DNA from 3 places in the Erwinia sp. TECH1 genome. Region 1 is predicted to be linked to each of the others. Evidence: predicted binding sites of a transcription regulator. Region 1 holds the regulator's gene; each other region holds the start of a gene.
What was found. The regulator sigma-54, encoded in region 1, starts transcription at its own class of promoters, with help from an activator protein. The targets are predictions, from matches to a motif close to GTTGGCACANNTTTCGCTNT.
Positions count from the first base shown of each region.

Region 1 (7,481 bases):
CAGAGGCCAGCCACGGCGATCTTGGCATGGTCAGCTCGGGCGATATTGTTATCGCCATTTCCAACTCCGGCGAATCCTCCGAGATCCTGGCGCTGATCCCGGTGCTGAAGCGGCTGCGCGTCTCGCTTATCTGTATGACCGGCCGTCCCGACAGCGCGATGGGCCGCGCGGCAGATATCCATCTCTGTGTTAAAGTACCGCAGGAAGCCTGTCCGCTGGGGCTGGCGCCGACCACCAGCACCACGGCAACGCTGGTGATGGGCGACGCGCTGGCGGTAGCGCTGCTGAAGGCGCGCGGCTTTACGGCTGAGGATTTCGCCCTCTCCCATCCGGGTGGCGCACTGGGCCGCAAGCTGCTGCTGACCGTTGACGATATTATGCATAGCGGCGATGAAATTCCTCGCGTCGGCCGTGACGCCTCGCTGCGTGACGCCCTGCTGGAAATCACCCGTAAGAATTTAGGTATGACGGTAATCTGTGACGATTTGATGAAGATCGAAGGGATTTTCACCGATGGCGATCTGCGACGCGTCTTTGATATGGGCATTGATATTCAACATGCCAGTATCGCCAGCGTTATGACCTCGGGCGGCGTACGGGTGCGGCCCCATACGCTGGCGGTCGATGCCCTGAATCTGATGCAGAGCCGTAATATTACCGTTTTAATGGTAGCCGACGGCGATCGGCTGCTTGGCGTAGTGCATATGCACGACATGCTGCGTGCTGGCGTGGTTTAACAAGGAATAAAAAATGGCTGGCGCAAGCTGGATAAGTACCTGTTATGGCGACGTGAGCGAGACCGTGATGGCGCGCGCGCGTGAAATTAAGCTGTTGATTTGTGACGTAGATGGCGTGATGTCCGACGGTGTGATTTACCAGGGCAATAACGGCGAGGAGCTAAAAGCCTTCAACGTGCGGGACGGCTACGGCATTCGCTGCCTGCTGACCTCGGACGTGGAAGTCGCTATTATCACCGGTCGCAAGGCAAAGCTGCTGGAAGATCGCTGCGCCACGCTGGGCATTACGCATCTTTACCAGGGCCAGTCGGATAAGCTTTTGGCCTTCCGTGAACTTCTGGATAAACTGTCGCTGATGCCGGAGCAGGTCGCCTACATTGGCGATGACCTGATTGACTGGCCGGTAATGGCGGAAGTCGGCCTGAGCGTGACCGTAGCCGATGCGCATCCCGTGCTGCTTCCTCGTGCCGACTACGTTACCCGCCTCGCGGGCGGACGCGGCGCCGTACGTGAAATTTGCGATCTGATCCTAATCGCGCAGGATAAGTTTGATAAGGCCAAAGGGCAGTCTGTATGAGTAAAACAAGGCGTTGGATTACGCTCCTGCTGGCGCTGGTAGCGATCGTGCTGATTGGCTGGAACCTGGCCGATACGGATAAGCCTGCGCCCGCGGCCAGCAACGCGCTGGAGCCGACCTATACGAGCCAGTCGTCCAATACGGTGGTGTATAACCCGGAAGGTGGACTGAGCTACAAGCTGGTGTCCGAGAAAGTAACCTACTTTTCCGCCGACGCGGTAAGCTGGTTCGATAATCCGGTCATGACCACCTATGACGAAAACAAAGTGCCCACCTGGTCGGTACGGGCAGACAAGGCCAAACTAACCAATGACCGTATGCTCTATCTTTACGGCCACGTCGAGGTCAACAGTCTGGCCCAGGACGCCCAGCTACAACGAATTAAAACCGATAACGCCGTAGTGAACCTTGTCACGCAGGACGTTACCTCAGAAGATCGGGTAACCTTATACGGCAACAGCTTCAGCTCTAGCGGCATGAAGATGCGTGGCAATTTACGGAAGAAAACCGCCGAGTTGATTGAAAAGGTCAAAACCTCCTATGAAATTCAGAATGCGAACCAACCTTAAGTTTTTGACGCTCGGCCTGCTGCTGACTGCCAGCCTGCCCGCTCTTGCCCTGACGGGCGATTCGGATAAGCCGGTCAACGTGGACTCCGAAAATCAGGCGCTGGATATGCAGGGCAACGTGGCGACCTTTACCGGCAACGTCATCGTGACCCAGGGCTCGATCAAAATCACCGCGGATAAGGTTGTGGTCACGCGTCCGAACGGCGACAGCAACAAAACCATCGTGGATGCCTGGGGCAATCCGGCAACGTTTTATCAGATGCAGGACAACGGCAAGCCCGTTAAAGGCCATGCGCAGAAAATGCACTACGAGCTGGCGAAGGATTTCGTCGAGCTGACGGGCAGCGCTTATCTGGAGCAGCTGGACAGCAACGTCAAAGGCGATCGCATCACCTATCTGGTGAAAGAGCAGAAAATGCAGGCCTACGGCAATACCGGCAAGCGCGTCACTACCGTGCTGGTGCCTTCGCAGCTGCAGGATAAAAACGCCTCCTCCCCCAAGAAGAGTAACTAAGCCATGGCGACTTTAATTGCGCAAAATCTGGCGAAGGCCTACAAAGGCCGACGCGTGGTGGAAGATGTCAGCCTGGAGGTAAAATCCGGTGAGATCGTCGGCCTGCTGGGCCCGAACGGCGCCGGTAAGACCACCACGTTTTATATGGTGGTGGGCATTGTGCCGCGCGACGCGGGCCGCATCGTTATCGACGATGAAGATATCAGTATTCTGCCGCTGCACGCGCGCGCGCGTCGGGGCATCGGCTATCTGCCGCAGGAAGCCTCTATTTTCCGCCGCCTGAGCGTGTACGACAACCTGATGGCGGTGCTGCAAATCCGTGAAGATTTAACGGCGGAACAGCGAACCGATCGCGCCAACGAGCTGATGGAGGAGTTCCATATCGCGCACCTGCGCGACAGCATGGGTCAGGCGCTTTCCGGCGGTGAACGCCGTCGCGTAGAGATCGCCCGCGCGCTGGCGGCGAACCCTAAATTCATCCTGCTGGATGAGCCTTTCGCAGGCGTCGATCCGATTTCGGTTATCGATATCAAAAAGATTATCGAACACCTGCGCGACAGCGGCCTGGGCGTGCTGATCACCGATCACAACGTCCGTGAAACGCTGGCCGTCTGCGAACGAGCCTATATCGTCAGTCAGGGACACCTGATCGCTCACGGCTCGCCTGAGCAAATCCTCCAGGATGAACAAGTTAAGCGCGTCTATTTGGGCGAAGAGTTCAGACTCTGATAAGGTGTTCAGACCGGTCAAGATTTTTAAGGAATAAGTATCCTGAATATGAAGCAAGGTTTGCAGCTCAGGCTTAGCCAACAGCTTGCCATGACGCCACAACTGCAGCAGGCGATACGTCTGCTGCAACTCTCTACGCTTGAACTCCAGCAGGAAATTCAGTTGGCGCTGGAAAGCAACCCGCTGCTTGAACAAACCGATCTTCACGAAGAAGTCGACAGCCGCGAATATCAGGAAAAAGAGGCGCTGGATACCCGCGAGGCGCTGGAACAAAAAGATATGCCGGAAGAGCTGCCGCTCGACGCCACCTGGGACGAAATCTACACCGCCGGCACGCCGTCGGGCACCGGCACCGACTACCACGACGACGAGCTGCCTGTTTATCAGGGCGAAACCACCCAGTCGTTGCAGGACTACCTGATGTGGCAGGTAGAGCTGACGCCTTTTACCGATACCGATCGCGCCATCGCCACCGCCATTGTCGACGCCGTGGATCCGACCGGCTATCTGACCGTTTCTCTTCAGGAGATCCAGGAGAGTATCGGCAACGAAGAGCTTTCTGCGGAAGAAGTCGAAGCGGTACTGAAGCGCGTTCAGCGGTTCGATCCGATCGGCGTCTGCGCACGCGATCTGCGCGACTGCCTGCTGGTGCAGCTGTCGCAGTTCGTGGATGACACGCCCTGGCTGAAAGAGGCCAGGCTTATTGTCAGCGACCATCTGGATCTGCTGGCTAACCACGACTTCCGCAGCCTGATGCGCGTCACGCGGCTGAAAGAGGACGTGCTGAAAAACGCCATGCAGCTGATCCAGTCGCTTGACCCGCGTCCCGGCCAGTCGATTAATACCAGCGAACCGGAATATGTCATCCCGGACGTGCTGGTGCGTAAAATCGGCGCCCGCTGGGTGGTGGAACTGAATGCCGACAGCGTGCCGCGCCTGAAGATTAACCAGCACTATGCTTCGCTGGGCGGCAGCTCTCGCAGCGACAGCGACAGCCAGTTTATTCGCAGCAATTTGCAGGAAGCCCGCTGGCTGATAAAAAGTCTGGAGAGCCGCAACGATACGCTACTGAAGGTCACGCGCTGCATCGTCGACCAGCAGCAGGCTTTCTTCGAGCAGGGTGAAGAATTTATGCGTCCTATGGTGCTGGCGGATATCGCCTCCGCCGTAGAGATGCACGAATCGACGATTTCACGCGTTACCACGCAAAAATACCTGCACAGCCCACGCGGTATTTTTGAACTGAAATATTTCTTCTCCAGTCACGTGAACACCGAAAGCGGCGGCGAAGCCTCTTCCACGGCCATTCGCGCGCTGGTGAAGAAATTGATCTCGGCGGAGAATCCCGCCAAGCCTCTTAGCGATAGCAAGCTGACCACCCTGCTCTCCGACCAGGGGATCATCGTGGCCCGCCGCACCGTCGCGAAGTACCGAGAGTCTTTATCCATCCCGCCCTCAAATCAGCGCAAGCAGCTGGTCTGAACGAACAGATAAGGAAGAGCTTATGCAACTCAATATTACCGGGCAGAATGTTGAAATTACCGAGCCTTTACGTGAATTCGTGGTGGCTAAATTCGCCAAGCTGGAGCAATACACTGACCGTATCGGGCAGGTTTATATTGTGTTGAAGGTGGAAAAGGTGACGCAGGTCGCCGATGCGACGCTGCACGTCAGCGGTGGTGAGTTGCACGCCACCTCGGAAGAAAAAGATATGTATGCGGCGATTGACGGCCTGATTGACAAGCTGACACGCCAGCTGAATAAACATAAAGACAAGCTGAAGCAGCATTAATTACCCTTGCAGCATTGATTATTTTTTCGCCACCCTTATCTGATAAGAATGTGGTGTAAACTAACCGGCTCGTCTTCTGATTGCAGAAGGCGGGCCGTTAATCAACGGGCATAATGCATTCGACTGATGGCCTGCCGAACGATCGGGCAGCGCCGTTTTGCCAGGCGGAAGTGAATACCTAAGTGAACCTATGATGAACAATGACCTGACACTGGAACTGAGCTCGGTCCTGAGCCTTTCCTGTACCCGCAACGGCGTGCACTGCCAGAGCAAAAAGCGGGCGCTGGAGATTATCAGCGAGCTGGCGGCCAAACAGCTTAATCTGCCGCATCAGACGATCTTTGAAGCGATCCTGACGCGTGAACGTATGGGCAGTACCGGCATAGGTAACGGCATCGCGATCCCACACGGCAAGCTGGTGGAAGATACGCTGCGCGCGGTAGGCGTGTTTATCCGTCTCGATCAGCCGGTAGCCTTCGACGCTATCGATAATCAACCGGTCGATCTGCTTTTCGCCCTGCTGGTGCCTGCCGATCAGTGTAAAACGCATCTGCACACGCTCTCGCTGGTCGCAAAACGTCTGGCCGATAAAACGGTCTGCCGCCGACTGCGCGCTGCGCAAAGCGATGAAGAGCTGTTTGCTATCATGGCAGAGGAACCACAAGCCGCCTCTTAAGCCTTTAGTGGGCCGGTCTGTCGGCCCGAGCGTATGCACAGGGAAGTTCCCCGTCCCTTTGGAAAGGCTTCAAATCAGGAGAATAAGTCATGGTGCTGATGATCGTCAGCGGGCGTTCTGGTTCCGGTAAGTCCGTCGCGTTGAGGGCGCTGGAGGATATGGGCTTCTACTGCGTGGATAATCTGCCCGTGGTGCTGCTGCCGGAGCTGGCCAGGTCACTGGCGGATCGTAACATCTCGGCGGCCGTCAGTATTGACGTGCGCAATATGCCAGAGTCGCCGGAGATCTTTGAGAAAGCGCTGACCGGCCTGCCCGACAGCTTTTCGCCGCAGCTGCTGTTCCTGGATGCCGATCGCAATACGCTGATCCGGCGCTACAGCGATACCCGACGCCTGCATCCGCTTTCCAGTAAAAATCTTTCGCTGGAAAGCGCCATCGATGAAGAGAGCGATCTGCTGGAGCCGCTGCGCTCGCGTGCGGATCTGATCGTCGATACCTCGGAGATGTCGGTGCACGAGCTGGCCGAAATGCTGCGCACGCGCCTGTTAGGCAAGCGGGAACGTGAACTGACGATGGTGTTTGAATCCTTCGGCTTCAAGCACGGTATTCCGATCGATGCCGATTACGTGTTCGACGTCCGCTTTCTGCCGAACCCGCACTGGGATCCGAAACTGCGGCCGATGACGGGGCTGGATCGTCCGGTGGCCGCTTTCCTGGATCGTCATACCGAAGTGCACAATTTTATCTATCAGACGCGCAGCTATCTTGAACTCTGGCTACCGATGCTGGAAACCAACAACCGCAGCTATCTTACCGTGGCGATTGGCTGTACCGGCGGCAAGCATCGCTCGGTTTATATTGCCGAACAACTCGCTGACTATTTCCGCTCGCGCGGCAAGAACGTGCAGTCCCGTCATCGTACTCTGGAAAAGCGCAAATCATGACCGTCAAACAAGTGGTTGAGATCAAAAACAAGCTGGGTATGCACGCCAGACCGGCGATGAAGCTGTTTGAACTGGTGCAAAGCTTTGATGCCGAGGTGCTGCTGCGCAACGAGAGCGGCACGGAAGCGGAAGCCAGCAGCGTTATTGCACTGCTGATGCTGGATTCGGCGAAAGGCGGACAGATTGAGATTGAAGCCAGCGGGCCGGAAGAAGAAAAAGCGCTGGCGGCGGTGATCGAACTCTTTAACGCTGGCTTCGACGAGGATTAATCAGCCGCTCAGACGCGCTCAGCGCCCCTGAGCGCGGTTCTTGACCCTCAAGCGTACCGTTCCTCTCGGCGGCGCTTATTACGCCCCTGAGCGCTGTCCTTGCTCGTGATGCTCTGCACACACTTATGCACCTCTGAGCACGGTGCTTTCTCCACAGCGTACCTTTTCCTCTCGGCGTGGCTTATTACGCCCCTGAGCACTGTCCTTGCTCGTGATGCTCTGCACACACTTATGCGCCTCTGAGCATGGTTATTTCTTTCAGGCTACCTTTCTGTCAGCGTAGCTTATGCGCGTTCAGAAAGCCTTCTCCGCCCAGCTGGCGCATCTGGCGTAAGATCCACTGCTGCCGCTGGCGCACATAGGCTGACGGCGCGTCGGCGCGAAAACGGATCGGGTTCGGCAACACGGCCGCCAGCAATGCCGCTTCCGCCATTGTCAGGCGACTGGCGGGCTTATGAAAATAGCGTTGCGATGCCGCTTCCACGCCAAATACGCCCTCGCCGAACTCCGCTACGTTCAGATAGACCGTCAAAATGCGCCGTTTTGTCCACACGGTTTCGATCGCAACCGTCAGGCCCGCTTCCAGTCCCTTACGTATCCAGCTGCGCCCGTCCCATAAAAAAACGTTCTTTGCGGTCTGCTGCGATAGCGTAGAAGCGCCGCGCATGCGGGTC
Region 1 covers NZ_JBSRZK010000001.1:4,243,787-4,251,267, forward strand. The annotation lists gene kdsD (arabinose-5-phosphate isomerase KdsD) at 1-737, shown strand, start outside; gene kdsC (3-deoxy-manno-octulosonate-8-phosphatase KdsC) at 751-1,314, shown strand; gene lptC (LPS export ABC transporter periplasmic protein LptC) at 1,311-1,883, shown strand; gene lptA (lipopolysaccharide ABC transporter substrate-binding protein LptA) at 1,855-2,397, shown strand; gene lptB (LPS export ABC transporter ATP-binding protein) at 2,401-3,126, shown strand; gene rpoN (RNA polymerase factor sigma-54) at 3,175-4,608, shown strand; gene hpf (ribosome hibernation promoting factor) at 4,631-4,918, shown strand; gene ptsN (PTS IIA-like nitrogen regulatory protein PtsN) at 5,112-5,594, shown strand; gene rapZ (RNase adapter RapZ) at 5,684-6,538, shown strand; gene npr (PTS phosphocarrier protein NPr) at 6,535-6,807, shown strand; gene mtgA (monofunctional biosynthetic peptidoglycan transglycosylase) at 7,082-7,481, opposite strand, start outside.

Region 2 (7,481 bases), 3.3 Mb from region 1:
CTCTTTGCGCTGACGATCGAGACGATCGGCCTCGCTCAACATGCGATCCCGCGTTACGCTCGTCCAGGCATTGATCGTCGGATCCAGTCGCTCGATCCCGTCCAGCGTTTGCTGCGCGATTTCTCTGGCGCTCAGCTCGCCTTTAAGCAGCGCGCTTTTTAGTTCGGCAATGGAAAGGGAGCTTAGCGTCATGCTTTATATACTCCTGCGATTTCTTGACGTTCATCCAGCGGGAACGCCATCAGCGGCGCGGCCATCTCGGCAATACGTGAAAACTGCACCAGCAGCTCGGCGCGACGACGGTCGTCCATCGGTACGCCCAGCACCTGCTCCATGTGGGCCAGATAAGCCGTCCAGTCAATTTCGGTGTTCATGATGTTCTCCTGTTAAAAACCGGCCGCGCTGCCGTTGCTGCGGGGATCGCTGGCGCCTTCCAGCATGCCGTTGGTATGGCGGACAATCGCGCCTGCGTGGCCGACCGCCTCGCTGAAATCCTCCAGCGCTTCGACTTCATGCCCCAGCTCGCGCAGGCGGGTAAAGGTAGCGGCAGAAAAACGGCCCTCCAGCTTCAGCGAATCGGAAGCCTGGCCCCAGGTGCGGCCGAGCAGCCAGCGCGGCGCGCTGACGCACTGCTGTAGCGGCATTCCCTGCACCACGTGACGGGTAAAAATGGCGGCCTGAGTCTGCGGCTGGCCGTCGCCGCCCATCGAGCCGTAGACCATGGTGCGGCCATCGTTCAGCCGTGCGGCGGCGGGATTAAGCGTATGAAAAGGCTGTTTGCCCGGTGCTAAAGCCAGCAGGTGTTCGGGATCCAGGCTAAACGCCGCGCCGCGATTTTGCCAGGTGATGCCGGTGCCGGGCAGCACCACGCCGCTGCCGAATTCGTGATAGATGCTCTGAATAAAAGAGACGGCAAGGCCGCTGCTGTCCATCACGCCCATCCACACGGTATCGCCCGGCCCTTTGCCGGTTCCCCAGCCGGCCGCGCGGCTGTCGCTGATTTGCCCCGCCAGCGTTTCGAGCTGGTCGGAATCAAGCAGCGCCTGCATCTCTTCGCGCATATGCAGCGGATCGGTGAGATAGCGGTCGCGCAGGCCGAAAGCCAGCTTGGTCGCCTCCACGATGCGGTGCACGGTCTGCACCTCGTCTGCTTCCGCCATATTCAGATGATTGGTGATGCCCAAAATCGCCAGCGACACCAGGCCCTGGGTCGGCGGCGTCATATTAAAGACCTCGCCGTACTCGTGGCGGATGCTTAATGGCTTACGGCGCTTCGCCCGATGCTTATTAAGATCTTCCAGCGTAATCGGCATGCCAAGCGCCGACATTTCTGCCGCCAGGCGATTAGCCAGCGAGCCGCGATAAAAGCTGTCCAGCCCCTGTTCCGTCAGGATGCCCAGCGTGTTTGCCAGCGCCGGTTGGGTAAAGCGGCTGCCGGCGCGCGGCACCTCGCCATCCGGCAGGAAAGCGGCCGCGAAGCCCGGCTGCGCCGCCAGCTCGTGATATTTGCCGGCGGTTGCGGTCGACTGCGATTGGGTGACGGGAATGCCGTCCGCCGCATAGCGGATCGCATCGGCCAGCAGGCGTGAAACGGGCATCACGGCACCGCTAAGCTCGTTGGCTATCGTCAGCGCTTCTGACCAGCCGCTGACCGTTCCGGCTACCGTCAGCGCCGATTTTGGCCCGCGATGGGGGATAGCCGCCGCGCCGTCATAAAAAGCGAAATCGGCCAGCGATCCGGCCGCGCCGCTGGCGTCGATGGCGATGGGATCGCCCTGCGGCGGCATAATCAGCCAGAAGCCGTCGCCACCCAGCCCGTTCATATGGGGATAAACCACGGCGATCGTGGCCGCCGCCGCGACCATCGCCTCAATAGCGTTGCCGCCTTCGCGCAGAATGGCCAGCGCGCTTTCACTGGCGAGATGATGAGGCGTTACGGCCATGCCAAGCGGAGCGAGATTACTTTGTATCATCACGTTCTCATTTTCAGGGACGGAGCAGAAAGGGAAGCAAGAGCTGTTCCAGTTTGTTGCAGCCGGAACGGCAGGGCAGTGAAAAAACGCGTCCGGCTTGCAAGATGAAGGTGAACTTTTCCGCCCGGCACGTTATTTGTATACGTTATCTTCTCTGAAACAAAAGTTACAAGGTTCATATCATGAAGCAGCTTGATGAGCGCCTGAGAAATCACTATCCCCAGCTTTCTCCGCAGGAGCAGCGCGCGGCGGATTTCATCTTCGATCATTTTGACGATTTGATTAGCTATAACAGCGCAGAGCTGGCGCGGCTCAGCGGCGTTTCTAAAGCGACCGTCAGTCGCTTATTCAAACGTCTTGGCTATGAGAAATATCGCGATATGCGCGACGAGTTGCGTACGCTGCGCCAAAGCGGCATGCCGCTGACCGACAATCGCGACGCGGTGCAGGGCAACACGCTGCTGGCGCGCCACTACAAGCAAGAGATGGCAAACCTGACGCAGTGGGTAAGCCAGCTGGACGCCGCGCAGTTCGGCGAGGTGGTGCAAAGACTGGCCGCCAGCAGGCGCATCTTTATTGTCGGTATGCGCAACTCCTGGCCGGTGGCGCTGCACCTTCGGCAGCAGCTGTTGCAGGCGCGCGGCGAGGTCTCCGTCGTGCCGCAGCCGGGGCAGACGCTGGCGGAAGAGCTGCCGGATATGACGCCGGACGATGTAGTGGTGGTGATTGCCTTTCGCCGTCGTCCGCGCATCATTAAGCCCCTGCTGCAACAGCTTCAGCAGGCTGGCGTGCCCACGCTGGTGATTTGTGAGCCGCAGGCGCAGGCGATCCTGGCGCTGGCGACATGGCAGCTTTGCGCGCCGCTGGACAGCGTGTCCGCTTTCGACAGCTATGCCTGCGCCAACAGCCTCATCAACCTGCTGACCAATGCGCTGCTGCATGAGCTGTTAAGTAAAGGTCGTCAGCGCATCCATCATATCGCTAATCTGTACGGCCAGCTGGACGAGCTGGAACAACGCTGACAGGGCACCATTTTGGTGCTTTGCTTTATTTCAGGGCAGCGCCGCAGGCATCGGGAAACCATTTTCTGAACTTGCTGACATGCTTCTTTTTCTGCCTTATCTCCTGCTTTCTGGCTGGTTTGAAACCGCTTTTTCCTTTGTTTGCGTGCTGTTCCACGGCTGGCGATCCCTTTTTCCGTGGCTGGCACATTAGTTGCAAATGATTATTTCAGGAATCTTTCGTTTCATATTGGCTTAACCGGGGAAGAGAAAATGAAAAAAACGTTACTGGCGATCGCGGGCGCAGTATTGCTGTTCACCCAGGCCGCACAAGCGGATCAGTTGCAGGATATAGAGAAACGCGGCGTGCTTCGCGTCGCCGTGCCGCAGGACTTTCCGCCGTTTGGCTCGGTCGGCACCGAGCTACAGCCGCAGGGTTACGATATCGATATGGCGCGCTACCTGGCCAGCCAGATGAAACTTAAGTTACAGCTGGTGCCGGTCACCAGCGCCAACCGTGTCCCTTATTTACAGACGGATAAAGTGGATCTGGTGATCTCCAGCCTGGGTAAAAATCCCGAGCGGGAAAAAGTTATCGCCTTCAGCCGCGCCTATGCGCCTTTCTTCCTGGGCGTTTTCGGGCCGAAAGAGGCCGAACTGAAAGCGGCAGCCGGGCTGAGCGGCAAGTCGATTGGCGTAACTCGCGGCGCGGTGGAGGATATGGCATTAAGCGATATTGCGCCCAAAGACGCGCAGCTGAAACGCTATGAGGATAATAACACCACGCTGTCGGCCTACCTGTCGGGCCAGGTACAGTATGTGGCGACCGGCAACCTGGTGGTGGCGGCGATTGCGCGCCAGAACGCAGACAAAGCGCCGGTGGCTAAGTTTATGCTGAAAGATTCGCCCTGTTTTATCGGGATGCGCAAAGGCGAACCGGCGCTGAAGGCGAAGGTGGATGGCCTTATCGAACAGGCGATCAAAGATAAAACGCTGAACGGGCTGTCGCAGCAGTGGCTGAAAGCGCCGTTGCCGGCCGACTTCAGCGCGTAAGGGCCGGCCAATGACGGAGCAACTCGACTTTCCGGCGCTGCTGCCTTACTGGCCGCAGCTGCTGGCCGGACTCTGGATCACTATTCAGCTGACCGTGATGGCGACGGCGGGCGGCGTGGCGCTCGGTATTCTGGGCGCGGCGCTGCGTAGCGGACGGCCTTCGGCGCTCAGCCGCCTGTGGGGCTGCTACGTTGAGCTGATCCGTAACACGCCGTTTGTGGTGCAGCTGTTCTTTATCGTGTTTGGCCTGCCGAACCTGGGGCTGAAGCTGACCGCTGGCGAAGCGGCGCTGCTGGCGATGCTGATCAACCTGGGCGCCTACAGCACGGAAATTATCCGCGCCGGGATCCAGGTCACGCCGAAAGGCCAGTGGGAAGCGGGCCGGGTGCTGGGCCTGACGCGGTCGCAGACTTTCCTGCGCGTGGTTCTGCCACCTTCTTTAAAGCGCATTTATCCGGCGCTGGTCAGCCAGTGCATCATTGTGATGCTGGGATCGTCCGTGGTCTCGCAGGTTTCGTATGAAGAGCTGACCTTTGCCGCCAACCTGATCCAGTCACGCACCTTTTTAAGTTTTGAGGTCTATCTGGTCACCACGCTGATTTATCTGGCGCTGTCGATCGCCATGCGTCAGCTGCTGCTGGCGGCCGGACGTAAATGGCTGGGAGGAACGGCCTGATGACGACATTTACCGACTGGGACATTCTGCGCAATTTACTGCTGGCGGCGCGCTGGACGCTGCTGCTGTCGCTGACTGCGTTCTTCGGCGGCACGCTGGTGGCGATGCCGCTGGTGATGGTGCGCCTGACGCGCCGCCGCTGGCCTAACCGGGTTATCAGCGCCTGTATCGAGCTTTTTCAGGGCACGCCGCTGCTGATGCAGCTGTTCCTGGCGTTTTTCGGCGTGGCGCTGTTCGGCATCGACGTCTCGCCGTGGACGGCCGCCTCGCTGGCGCTGACGCTCTATACCAGCGCCTTTCTGATCGATATCTGGGTGGGCAGCATTAACGCGTTGCCGAAAGGGCAGTGGGAAGCGTCGCGCTGCCTGGGGCTTGCCAAAGGCCAGACGCTGTATCGCGTGGTGCTGCCGCAGGCGCTGCGTATCGGCATCGCGCCGACCGTGGGCTTTGCCGTACAGGTGGTCAAAGGCACCGCGCTGGCGTCGATTATCGGCTTTGTCGAGCTGACTAAAGCGGGCACCATCCTGAATAACGTGACCTACCAACCTTTTAAAGTTTTCGGGCTGGTGGCGCTGGGCTACTTCCTGATCTGCTATCCGCTGTCGCGCTACAGCCAGTACCTGGAGAAAAAATTCAATGCCGCTCATCACCATTAATCAGGTACAGAAATATTACGGCGCCAACCACGTGCTGAAAGGCGTGGATCTGGACATTGATATGGGCGAGGTCATCTCGATTATCGGCCGCAGCGGCTCGGGGAAAAGCACGCTACTGCGCTGCATCAACGGGCTGGAAGGCTATCAGGAAGGTAGCATCAAGCTGGGCGGCATGACCATTACCGATCGCGATTCGCAGGCGCGGGAAATCAGCCGCTCCGTCGGCATGGTGTTTCAGAACTTCAACCTGTTTCCGCATATGACGGCGCTGGAAAACGTCATGCTGGCGCCCAGGCGCGTGCTGAAAAAGAAAGAGGTGGAATGCCGGGCGCTGGCGGCGCAAATGCTGGAGAAGGTCGGCCTCGGTGAGCGCATGGATTACTACCCGTCCAGCCTTTCCGGCGGCCAGCAGCAGCGCGTGGCGATTGCGCGGGCGCTGGCGATGACGCCCAAAGTCTTACTGTGCGATGAAATCACCTCGGCGCTCGATCCGGAGCTGGTGGGTGAAGTGCTGAAGGTGCTTGAGCAGCTGGCCCGTGAAGGCATGACGCTGATTTTAGTCACGCACGAAATGAATTTTGCCCGGGAAGTGGGCGACCGCGTGGTGTTTATGCATCAGGGCCGCGTCTGGGAGCAGGGCGACAGCAAAAGCGTGTTCGCCAGCCCGCAGACGGCGGAGCTGAAACAGTTTATCTCATCGGTGCGCGGCCTGAGCTGAGCACCGGATCTGCAAGAGAAGGAAACAAAATGGATGTAACCCGCTATCCACAAATTAATCCGCCGCAGCGCCTGTTGATGGGGCCTGGGCCAATTAACGCCGATCCTCGCGTATTGCGCGCCATGTCCAGCCAGTTGCTCGGGCAGTACGATCCGGCCATGACGCACTATATGAACGAGGTGATGGAACTGTATCGTGGCGTGTTTCGCACGCAGAACCGCTGGACGCTGTTGGTTGACGGCACCTCGCGCGCGGGCATCGAGGCTATTCTGCTGTCGGCGATCCGCCCCGGCGATAAGGTGCTGGTGCCCGTTTTTGGCCGCTTTGGCCATCTGCTGTGCGAGATCGCCCGCCGCTGCCGCGCGGAAGTGCACACCATCGAAGTGCCGTGGGGCGAAGTCTTCACGCCGGATCGCATCGAAGACGCGATCAAAACCGTACGCCCTCGTCTTCTGCTGACCGTGCAGGGCGATACCTCCACCACCATGCTGCAACCGCTGGCCGATCTGGGCGGCATCTGTAAAAAATATGGCGTGCTGTTCTATACCGATGCCACGGCCTCGCTGGCCGGCAACGCGCTGGAAACCGACGCCTGGGGTCTGGACGCGGTCTCCGCCGGAATGCAGAAATGCCTCGGCGGCCCGTCCGGCACCTCGCCGATCACGCTAAGTCCGGAAATGGAAGCCGCGATCCGCAAACGCAAATGCGTAGAGGAAGGGATCCGCACGGCGGCGCATCAGGATGGCGACGACGAGATGATCTACTCCAACTATTTCGATCTGGGGATGATCATGGATTACTGGGGGCCGGAGCGGCTGAACCACCACACCGAAGCGACGTCGGCGCTGTTCGGCGCGCGTGAATGCGCGCGGCTGATTATGCAGGAGGGCCTGGATAACGGCATCGCCCGCCACGAGCTGCACGGCGACGCGCTGCTGAAAGGCATTCAGGGCATGGGGCTGGAAACCTTCGGCGACCTGCAACACAAAATGAACAACGTGCTGGGCGTGGTCATCCCGCAGGGCATTAACGGTGACCAGGTGCGCAAGCTGATGCTTGAGGACTTCGGCATTGAAATCGGCACCTCGTTCGGCCCGCTGCACGGCAAGGTCTGGCGCATCGGCACCATGGGCTATAACGCCCGTAAAGACTGCGTGATGCAGACGCTGAGCGCGCTGGAATCGGTGCTGACCTGGCTGGGTTATAAAACGCCTCAGGGCGCGGCGATGCAGGCGGCCTGGGATCGTTACGCCGCCGGGAGCCGCTGATGGAGCCACTCAATCTTGCAGAGGCGCAGCAGGCGGCGGCCAGGGTGATGGCGCGCTGCGATCGCCTGGCGGAAATCAGCGAAACGGCGGACGCGCTCACCCGCGTCTATCTGTCGCCTGAACACCTCCAGGCCAA
Region 2 covers NZ_JBSRZK010000001.1:980,096-987,576, forward strand. The annotation lists gene ACVWZ0_RS04510 (AtzE family amidohydrolase) at 1-192, opposite strand, end outside; gene hpxX (oxalurate catabolism protein HpxX) at 189-374, opposite strand; gene ACVWZ0_RS04520 (gamma-glutamyltransferase family protein) at 387-1,973, opposite strand; gene hpxU (MurR/RpiR family transcriptional regulator HpxU) at 2,156-2,995, shown strand; gene ACVWZ0_RS04530 (transporter substrate-binding domain-containing protein) at 3,248-4,027, shown strand; gene ACVWZ0_RS04535 (amino acid ABC transporter permease) at 4,038-4,703, shown strand; gene ACVWZ0_RS04540 (amino acid ABC transporter permease) at 4,703-5,359, shown strand; gene ACVWZ0_RS04545 (amino acid ABC transporter ATP-binding protein) at 5,340-6,077, shown strand; gene ACVWZ0_RS04550 (pyridoxal-phosphate-dependent aminotransferase family protein) at 6,107-7,345, shown strand; gene hpxK (allantoate amidohydrolase) at 7,345-7,481, shown strand, end outside.
Region 2: a site for sigma-54 is predicted at 2,007-2,026, ahead of ACVWZ0_RS04520 (gamma-glutamyltransferase family protein). Genes of this name have one in related genera too.

Region 3 (7,481 bases), 4.1 Mb from region 1:
AGGATCTGGCGCTGCTTGAGCCGCTGATTGCAGACGGGCTGGTGGAGCGCAGCGAGAAAGGCCTTCAGGTCACTTCTAAGGGGCGCCTGCTGGTCAGGAATATCTGCATGTGCTTTGACCGCTATCTACGCCAGCAAACGCGCCTACAGCAGTTCTCGCGGGTGATCTGAAAAGAGGCGAGCATAAAAAAGCCGGAAACAAAAACGTTCCCGGCTTTTTAGTGCTGAAATTTTTGGCGCCTCAGCCTGGAAATTTCAGCATCGCTGCGCACAGCACGGCGGCCATAGCCGTTTGCGGCAGATGCGCGGCACCCGTCTGCGCGTAGTGCGTCACCACATGAATTAACGATTCCAGCATTATCTTCCTCCCCGATAACGGTTCAGAATGATACTGACTGATACCGATGTGTAAAGTCGCAAAAGCATAAAAAATGCGCGAATCGACGTTTTTTTATGCTTCTTCTGCTTTACTCCATACCCAGCTCTTTCAGCTTGCGGGTCAGCGTGTTTCGCCCCCATCCCAACAGTCGCGCCGCTTCCTGCTTGTGGCCTTGTGTATGACGCAGCGCGGTAGTCAGCAGCGTGCGCTCCATCTCTGGCTGTGCTTCCGATAACAAGTTTTGATGACCGGAACGCAGCGCGCGATCGGCCCACTGCGCCAGCAGCGTCGCCCAGCTGTCGGGCAGTGACTGCACGGGATTGTCCGGCGTGGCGGTTTCAAACAGCTCCGGCGGCAAATCCTGGATCAGCACTTCCTGGCCGGCGGCCATCACCGTCAGCCAGCGGCAGGTATTTTCCAGCTGGCGCACGTTGCCTGACCAGTGCAGGCGGGTCAGCGCCGTTTCGGTTTCGGGATGCAGAATTTTTGCCTCGACGCCCAGCTCGCGTGCCGCGACCTGAAGGAAATAGCGCGCCAGACGAGGGATATCCTCACGACGCTCCCGCAGCGGCGGCAGATGCACGCGGATAACGTTCAGGCGGTGAAACAGATCCTCGCGGAATTTACCTTCCTGTACCCGCAGCTCCAGGTTCTGGTGCGTGGCGGCGATGATCCTGACGTCGACTTTGACCGGCGCATAGCCGCCGACGCGATAAAACTGGCCGTCGGCCAGCACGCGTAATAAACGAGTCTGCACGTCCAGCGGCATATCGCCAATTTCATCCAGAAACAGCGTGCCGCCGTCGGCCTGTTCGAAACGTCCCTGACGGATTTGATTAGCGCCGGTAAATGCGCCTTTCTCATGGCCGAAAAGCTCCGACTCAATCAGATCCTTCGGGATAGCCGCCATATTCAGCGCGATAAAAGGCGCCTTCGCGCGCGGGCTGTGGCGATGCAGCGCGTGCGCCACCAGCTCTTTGCCCGTGCCCGACTCGCCGTTGATCAATACGCTGATTGAAGAACGCGAGAGGCGGCCGATAATACGAAACACGTCCTGCATCGCCGGCGCTTCGCCGATGATATCGGTAGTCGGGCCGCTGACCGGCTGGTTGCGCGGCTGCTGCTGCTCCTGATAGTGGCTGATCGCGCGTTCCACTAACGCCACGGCTTCATCGATATCAAAGGGTTTTGGCAGGTAATCGAATGCGCCTTGCTGATAGGCGCTGACGGCCGCATCCAGATCGGAGTGTGCGGTCATAATAATTACCGGCAGCATCGGATGACGTTGCTTAATTTGTTTCAGTAACGCCAGTCCGTCCATGCCGGGCATACGAATATCGGAAAGCAAAACGTCCGGAGTTTTGGTGGCAAGCGCGTCCAGCACCTCGCTCGCGCTGTCAAACGTGGCGCAGTTTAAACCGGCTCCAGTAAGCGCGCGTTCAAGCACCCAGCGGATGGAGCTATCGTCATCGACGATCCAGACTATCCCTCGTTGCATAGAAACCTCACTGGCGAATAGGCAAATAAACGGAAAATTCGGTGTGGCCAGGCCAACTGTTAAATTCTATTTTTCCCGAATGCTGATCGATCAGGCTGCGGGCGATCGACAGGCCTAAACCGGTGCCGCCTTCGCGGCCGCTCACCATCGGGTAAAACAGCGTGTCCTGTAGCTGAGCCGGAATGCCGGGGCCGTTATCTTCAATATCGATACGGGCCACCAGGCGATAGCGGACGCCGTGCAGCGTTAGCTGAAATGCGGTGCGGGTGCGCAGCGTAATGGCACCGCCTTTTTCTCCCAGCGCCTGTAGCGCGTTACGCACCACGTTTAGCAGCACCTGTTCGATTTGATCCGGGTCATGCGGCAGCTCCGGCAGGCTGGGGTCGTAATCTCTGATCAGCGTAACGTTATCGGGCAGCTCCATTGAGACCAGGTTAACCACGCGCTCGGCGACCTGATGGATGCTTTGCGTAACGTGCATGCCCGGCTGCTGCGGGCCAAGCAGGCGATCCACCAGGTTACGCAGGCGATCGGCCTGTTCGATAATGACTTTGGTATATTCCGTTAAGGCCGGGTCAGGCAGGGCTTTTGCCAACAGCTGCGCCGCGCCGCGTAATCCCCCTAACGGATTTTTAATTTCATGCGCCAGCCCGCGAACTAAATCCCGTGCGGCGACCTGTTGAGCATGCTGAAGCTGTTCCTGACTGAGGCGACGCTGATTGTCCATCGGCGCCATTTCCAGCAGGATTAGCCCGTCCGGCAGCAGCTGCGCCGTTAAAGACATAATATGCGCGCGACTGTCGACGACCAGCGTAACCTCGCTGTCGGTAAACCCCTGACCGGCATTCAGACTCTCGCGCATCACCCCGATGTTCAGGGAAAAATAGCCCATCAAATCCGGCAGCGGCGTGCCAAAGAGCTTGCGGGAGCTTTGCGCCAGCAGTTGCTGAGCGGCGGGATTGGCGTAATGCACCACCAGTTCGCTGTCGACCAGCAGTATGCTGTTAATCAGCGAGTTGAGGATCTGCCCGGCATCGGGCTGCGTGCCTGTTGCCATAACAGCGTTCTCCTGCACCATTTTAGTGCATTATAGTCATGGAACCTGAAATTCGTCTCTCTGCGCGTGGCGCTCACGGCGAAAAAAGCCCATCCGGAGATGGGCTGAAAATTTCCACGGCAACACTATCTCCGGCGTTCGTTACGCTGCGGCCCGTGTTCACCCGAATCACTGAGCCTGCCGTAGCCGCTTTAACGCGACGAGTCGCCGGAGTCAGAAATCAGACGCTGTAGTACAGTTCGAACTCAACCGGGTGCGGCGTCATGCGAACGCGATCCATTTCAGCCTTGCGCAGGTCGATGTACGCATCGATGGTGTCGTCGGTGAACACGCCGCCACGAGTCAGGAACTCACGGTCTTCGTTCAGCGCGTTCAGCGCCTCTTCCAGCGAGCCGGCTACTTTTGGAATTTCAGCTTCTTCTTCCGGCGGCAGGTCGTACAGGTTTTTGTCCATCGCGTCGCCAGGATGGATCTTGTTGATGATGCCGTCCAGGCCAGCCATCAGCAGCGCGGCGAAGCACAGATATGGGTTAGCGGCTGGATCCGGGAAGCGGGCTTCAATACGGCGCGCTTTCGGGCTGGCAACCACTGGAATACGGATAGAGGCGGAACGGTTACGGGCAGAGTAGGCCAGCATAACCGGCGCTTCGTAACCCGGAACCAGACGCTTGTAGGAGTTGGTAGTCGGGTTAGACAGCGCGTTGATCGCTTTAGCGTGCTTGATCACACCGCCGATGTAGAACAGGGCCATTTCAGACAGGCCGCCGTATTTGTCGCCAGCGAACAGGTTGGTGCCGCCTTTGGACAGGGACATATGGCAGTGCATACCGGAACCGTTATCGCCAAAAATTGGTTTTGGCATAAAGGTCGCGGTTTTGCCGAAAGCGTGCGCCACATTGTGCACGACATATTTGTAGATCTGAATTTCGTCGGCTTTTTTGGTCATGGTGTTGAAGCGGGTGGCCACTTCGTTCTGACCTGCGGTCGCCACTTCGTGGTGATGAGCTTCAACAACCAGACCCATCTGCTCCATGGTCAGACACATAGCAGAACGGATGTCCTGTGAAGAGTCGACCGGTGGCACCGGGAAATAGCCGCCTTTCAGGCCCGGACGGTGGCCTTTGTTGCCGCCTTCATATTCTTTGCCGGTGTTCCATGCCGCTTCGATATCATCGATAGCCACGTGAGAGCCAGAGGTGGTCGCGCCGAAACGCACATCGTCAAACAGGAAGAATTCTGGCTCCGGGCCAAACAGCACGGTGTCCGCAATGCCGGAAGAACGCAGGAAATCTTCGGCGCGCTTGGCGATAGAACGTGGGTCGCGATCGTAGCCCTGCATGGTGCCTGGCTCAAGGATGTCACAACGAATGATAAGCGTAGAGTCTTCAAAGAAAGGATCCAGGACCGCGGTGGTCGCGTCCGGCATCAGCACCATGTCGGATTCGTTAATGCCTTTCCAGCCGCCGATGGAGGAGCCGTCAAACATTTTGCCTTCTTCGAAGAAGTCAGCGTTAACCTGGTGAGCAGGAATGGTAACGTGCTGCTCTTTACCTTTGGTGTCAGTGAAGCGCAGGTCAACAAATTTGACTTCATGCTCGTTCATCATCGACAGAACGTGTTCAGCGGACATACTTAACTCTCCTGGATTTGTCATGGTCGTCGGTTAGAGAACTTTCGCGGTGCGCTTTGCTTATCTCGCCCAGCCGACCGATAATTATGTTCTCTGACTGCTTAGCAACCGTTGTGGAAACTGGCCTCTTTCGCTTGTTATAATTAAAGCGAAAACTATGCCAACTTTCTTAATTGATGAAAAAAGCGCTATGATGCGCCCTCTCGTGAAACGGGAGCTGCACCATGATGGAAGTCGCGCACCATTATGGTGCTTTTGCGTGCGGTCAGTGCACAATAATAGTGCATTTTTCTGATAAAGGGTGTTTTTTGCACCGGAAACGGCCCCGAAAGCAATCCCGAAAGTTATCTTTAATTGAAAACTGTGATCCTGTTCAGCTCTTCGATTAATCCGTGTACAATAGCGCGCTATTTCTAATGCCTGAGGCAAAGCTGTGATCGAAAATTTGCGTAACATCGCCATTATTGCCCACGTTGACCATGGTAAAACTACCCTGGTTGATAAGTTGCTGCAGCAGTCCGGGACCTTTGACGCCCGCACCGAAGCGACCGAACGCGTAATGGACTCCAACGATTTGGAGAAAGAGCGTGGGATTACCATCCTCGCAAAAAACACCGCCATTAAATGGAACGACTACCGTATCAACATCGTGGATACCCCGGGACACGCCGACTTCGGCGGCGAGGTAGAGCGTGTGATGTCTATGGTCGACTCGGTGCTGCTGGTTGTGGATGCAATGGATGGCCCTATGCCGCAAACCCGCTTCGTGACCAAAAAAGCGTTTGCTAATGGTCTGAAGCCGATCGTGGTCATCAACAAGGTTGACCGCCCTGGCGCACGTCCTGACTGGGTTGTGGATCAGGTCTTTGACCTGTTCGTTAACCTGGACGCGACCGACGAACAGCTCGACTTCCCGGTTATCTACGCTTCTGCTCTGAACGGTATTGCTGGTCTTGACCACAGCGACATGGCAGAAGACATGACCCCGCTGTATGAAGCCATCGTGCAGCACGTTTCTCCTCCACAGGTAGAAATGGAAGCGCCGTTCCAGATGCAGATCTCGCAGCTGGACTACAACAACTATGTTGGCGTTATCGGCATCGGCCGCATCAAGCGCGGCAAAGTGAAGCCGAACCAGCAGGTCACCATCGTCGATAGCGAAGGCAAAACCCGTAACGGTAAAGTCGGCAAGGTGCTGACTCACCTGGGTCTGGAGCGTATCGACGCGACCGAAGCGGAAGCGGGCGATATCATCGCTATCACCGGTCTGGGCGAGCTGAACATCTCCGACACCATCTGTGACCCACAGAATGTGGAAGCGCTGCCGGCGCTGAGCGTTGATGAGCCGACCGTTACCATGTTCTTTAACGTCAACACCTCGCCGTTCTGCGGTAAAGAAGGTAAGTTCGTTACTTCTCGTCAGATCCTGGATCGTCTGCGTAAAGAGCTGGTGCACAACGTTGCGCTGCGCGTGGAAGAGACCGAAGACGCCGATGCATTCCGCGTTTCCGGCCGTGGTGAACTGCACCTGTCCGTACTGATCGAAAACATGCGTCGTGAAGGCTTTGAGCTGGCGGTATCCCGTCCAAAAGTTATCTTCCGCGAAATTGACGGTCGTAAGCAGGAGCCGTTCGAGAACGTCACCCTGGATATCGAAGAGCAGCATCAGGGCTCTGTGATGCAGGCGATGGGCGAACGTAAAGCGGACATGAAAAACATGGATCCGGATGGCAAAGGCCGCGTACGTCTTGACTACGTGATCCCAAGCCGTGGCCTGATCGGCTTCCGTAACGAATTCATGACCATGACTTCCGGTACCGGCCTGCTGTACTCCACCTTCAGCCACTACGACGACATTCGTCCGGGCGAAGTGGGCCAGCGCCAGAACGGCGTGCTGATCTCTAACGGCCAGGGTAAAGCGGTAGCTTTCGCCCTGTTCAGCCTGCAGGATCGCGGTAAGCTGTTCCTGGGTCACGGCGCAGAAGTTTATGAAGGCCAGATTATCGGTATTCATAGCCGTTCTAACGACCTGACCGTGAACTGTCTGACCGGTAAGAAGCTGACCAACATGCGTGCTTCCGGTACTGACGAAGCGACCACGCTGGTGCCGGCTATCAAGATGACGCTTGAGCAGGCGATTGAATTTATCGATGACGACGAGCTGGTGGAAGTGACTCCGCTGTCCGTACGTATCCGTAAACGTCACCTGACTGAAAACGATCGTAAACGCGCATCACGCGGCAGCAAAGAAGCTTAATCGCTTTTTTTAAGCTGTAATACAGGGCCGGATCTTTCCGGCCCTGTTTTTTTTCGCCTGTGGAACCTTCCTTCCAGATTTCAAAATCCTGCCCTGTTCAGCTTCTCTTTTTACCGCTAGAGTGAATACCTTACCGGAACAAATGGAGATGGCCATGCTGTATATCTTTGATTTAGGTAACGTCATTGTTGATATTGATTTCAACCGGGTTCTGGGCGTCTGGAGCGATCTGGGACGCGTGCCTTTGGCCACGCTGCAAAGCCGTTTTACGATGGGAGAAAGCTTTCATCGTCATGAACGAGGAGAAATCAGCGACGAGGATTTTGCCGAACAGCTGTGCGACGAGCTGGGTCTGGCGCTGAGCTTCGAACAGTTCACCGCAGGCTGGCAGGCCGTTTTTGTCGGCGTCAGGGCGGACACCATCCGTATCATGAACGGACTGCGCGCGCGCGGCCATCGGGTCGTGATCCTGTCTAACACCAACCGGCTGCATCAGCGTTTCTGGCCGTCGCAGTATCCTGAGGTACAAAGCGCGGCGGACAAGCTCTATCTTTCCCAGGAGATGGGGATGCGCAAGCCGGAAGCGCGTATCTATCAGCAGGTGCTGAGCGAAGAGGGCTTCACCGCCGACCAGGCTATTTTCTTTGACGACAACCAGGAA
Region 3 covers NZ_JBSRZK010000001.1:113,878-121,358, reverse strand. The annotation lists gene hemN (oxygen-independent coproporphyrinogen III oxidase) at 1-170, shown strand, start outside; gene ACVWZ0_RS00585 (YshB family small membrane protein) at 241-357, opposite strand; gene glnG (nitrogen regulation protein NR(I)) at 467-1,876, opposite strand; gene glnL (nitrogen regulation protein NR(II)) at 1,884-2,933, opposite strand; gene glnA (glutamate--ammonia ligase) at 3,154-4,563, opposite strand; gene typA (ribosome-dependent GTPase TypA) at 4,997-6,820, shown strand; gene yihX (glucose-1-phosphatase) at 6,975-7,481, shown strand, end outside.
Region 3: a site for sigma-54 is predicted at 4,709-4,728, ahead of glnA (glutamate--ammonia ligase). Genes of this name have one in related genera too.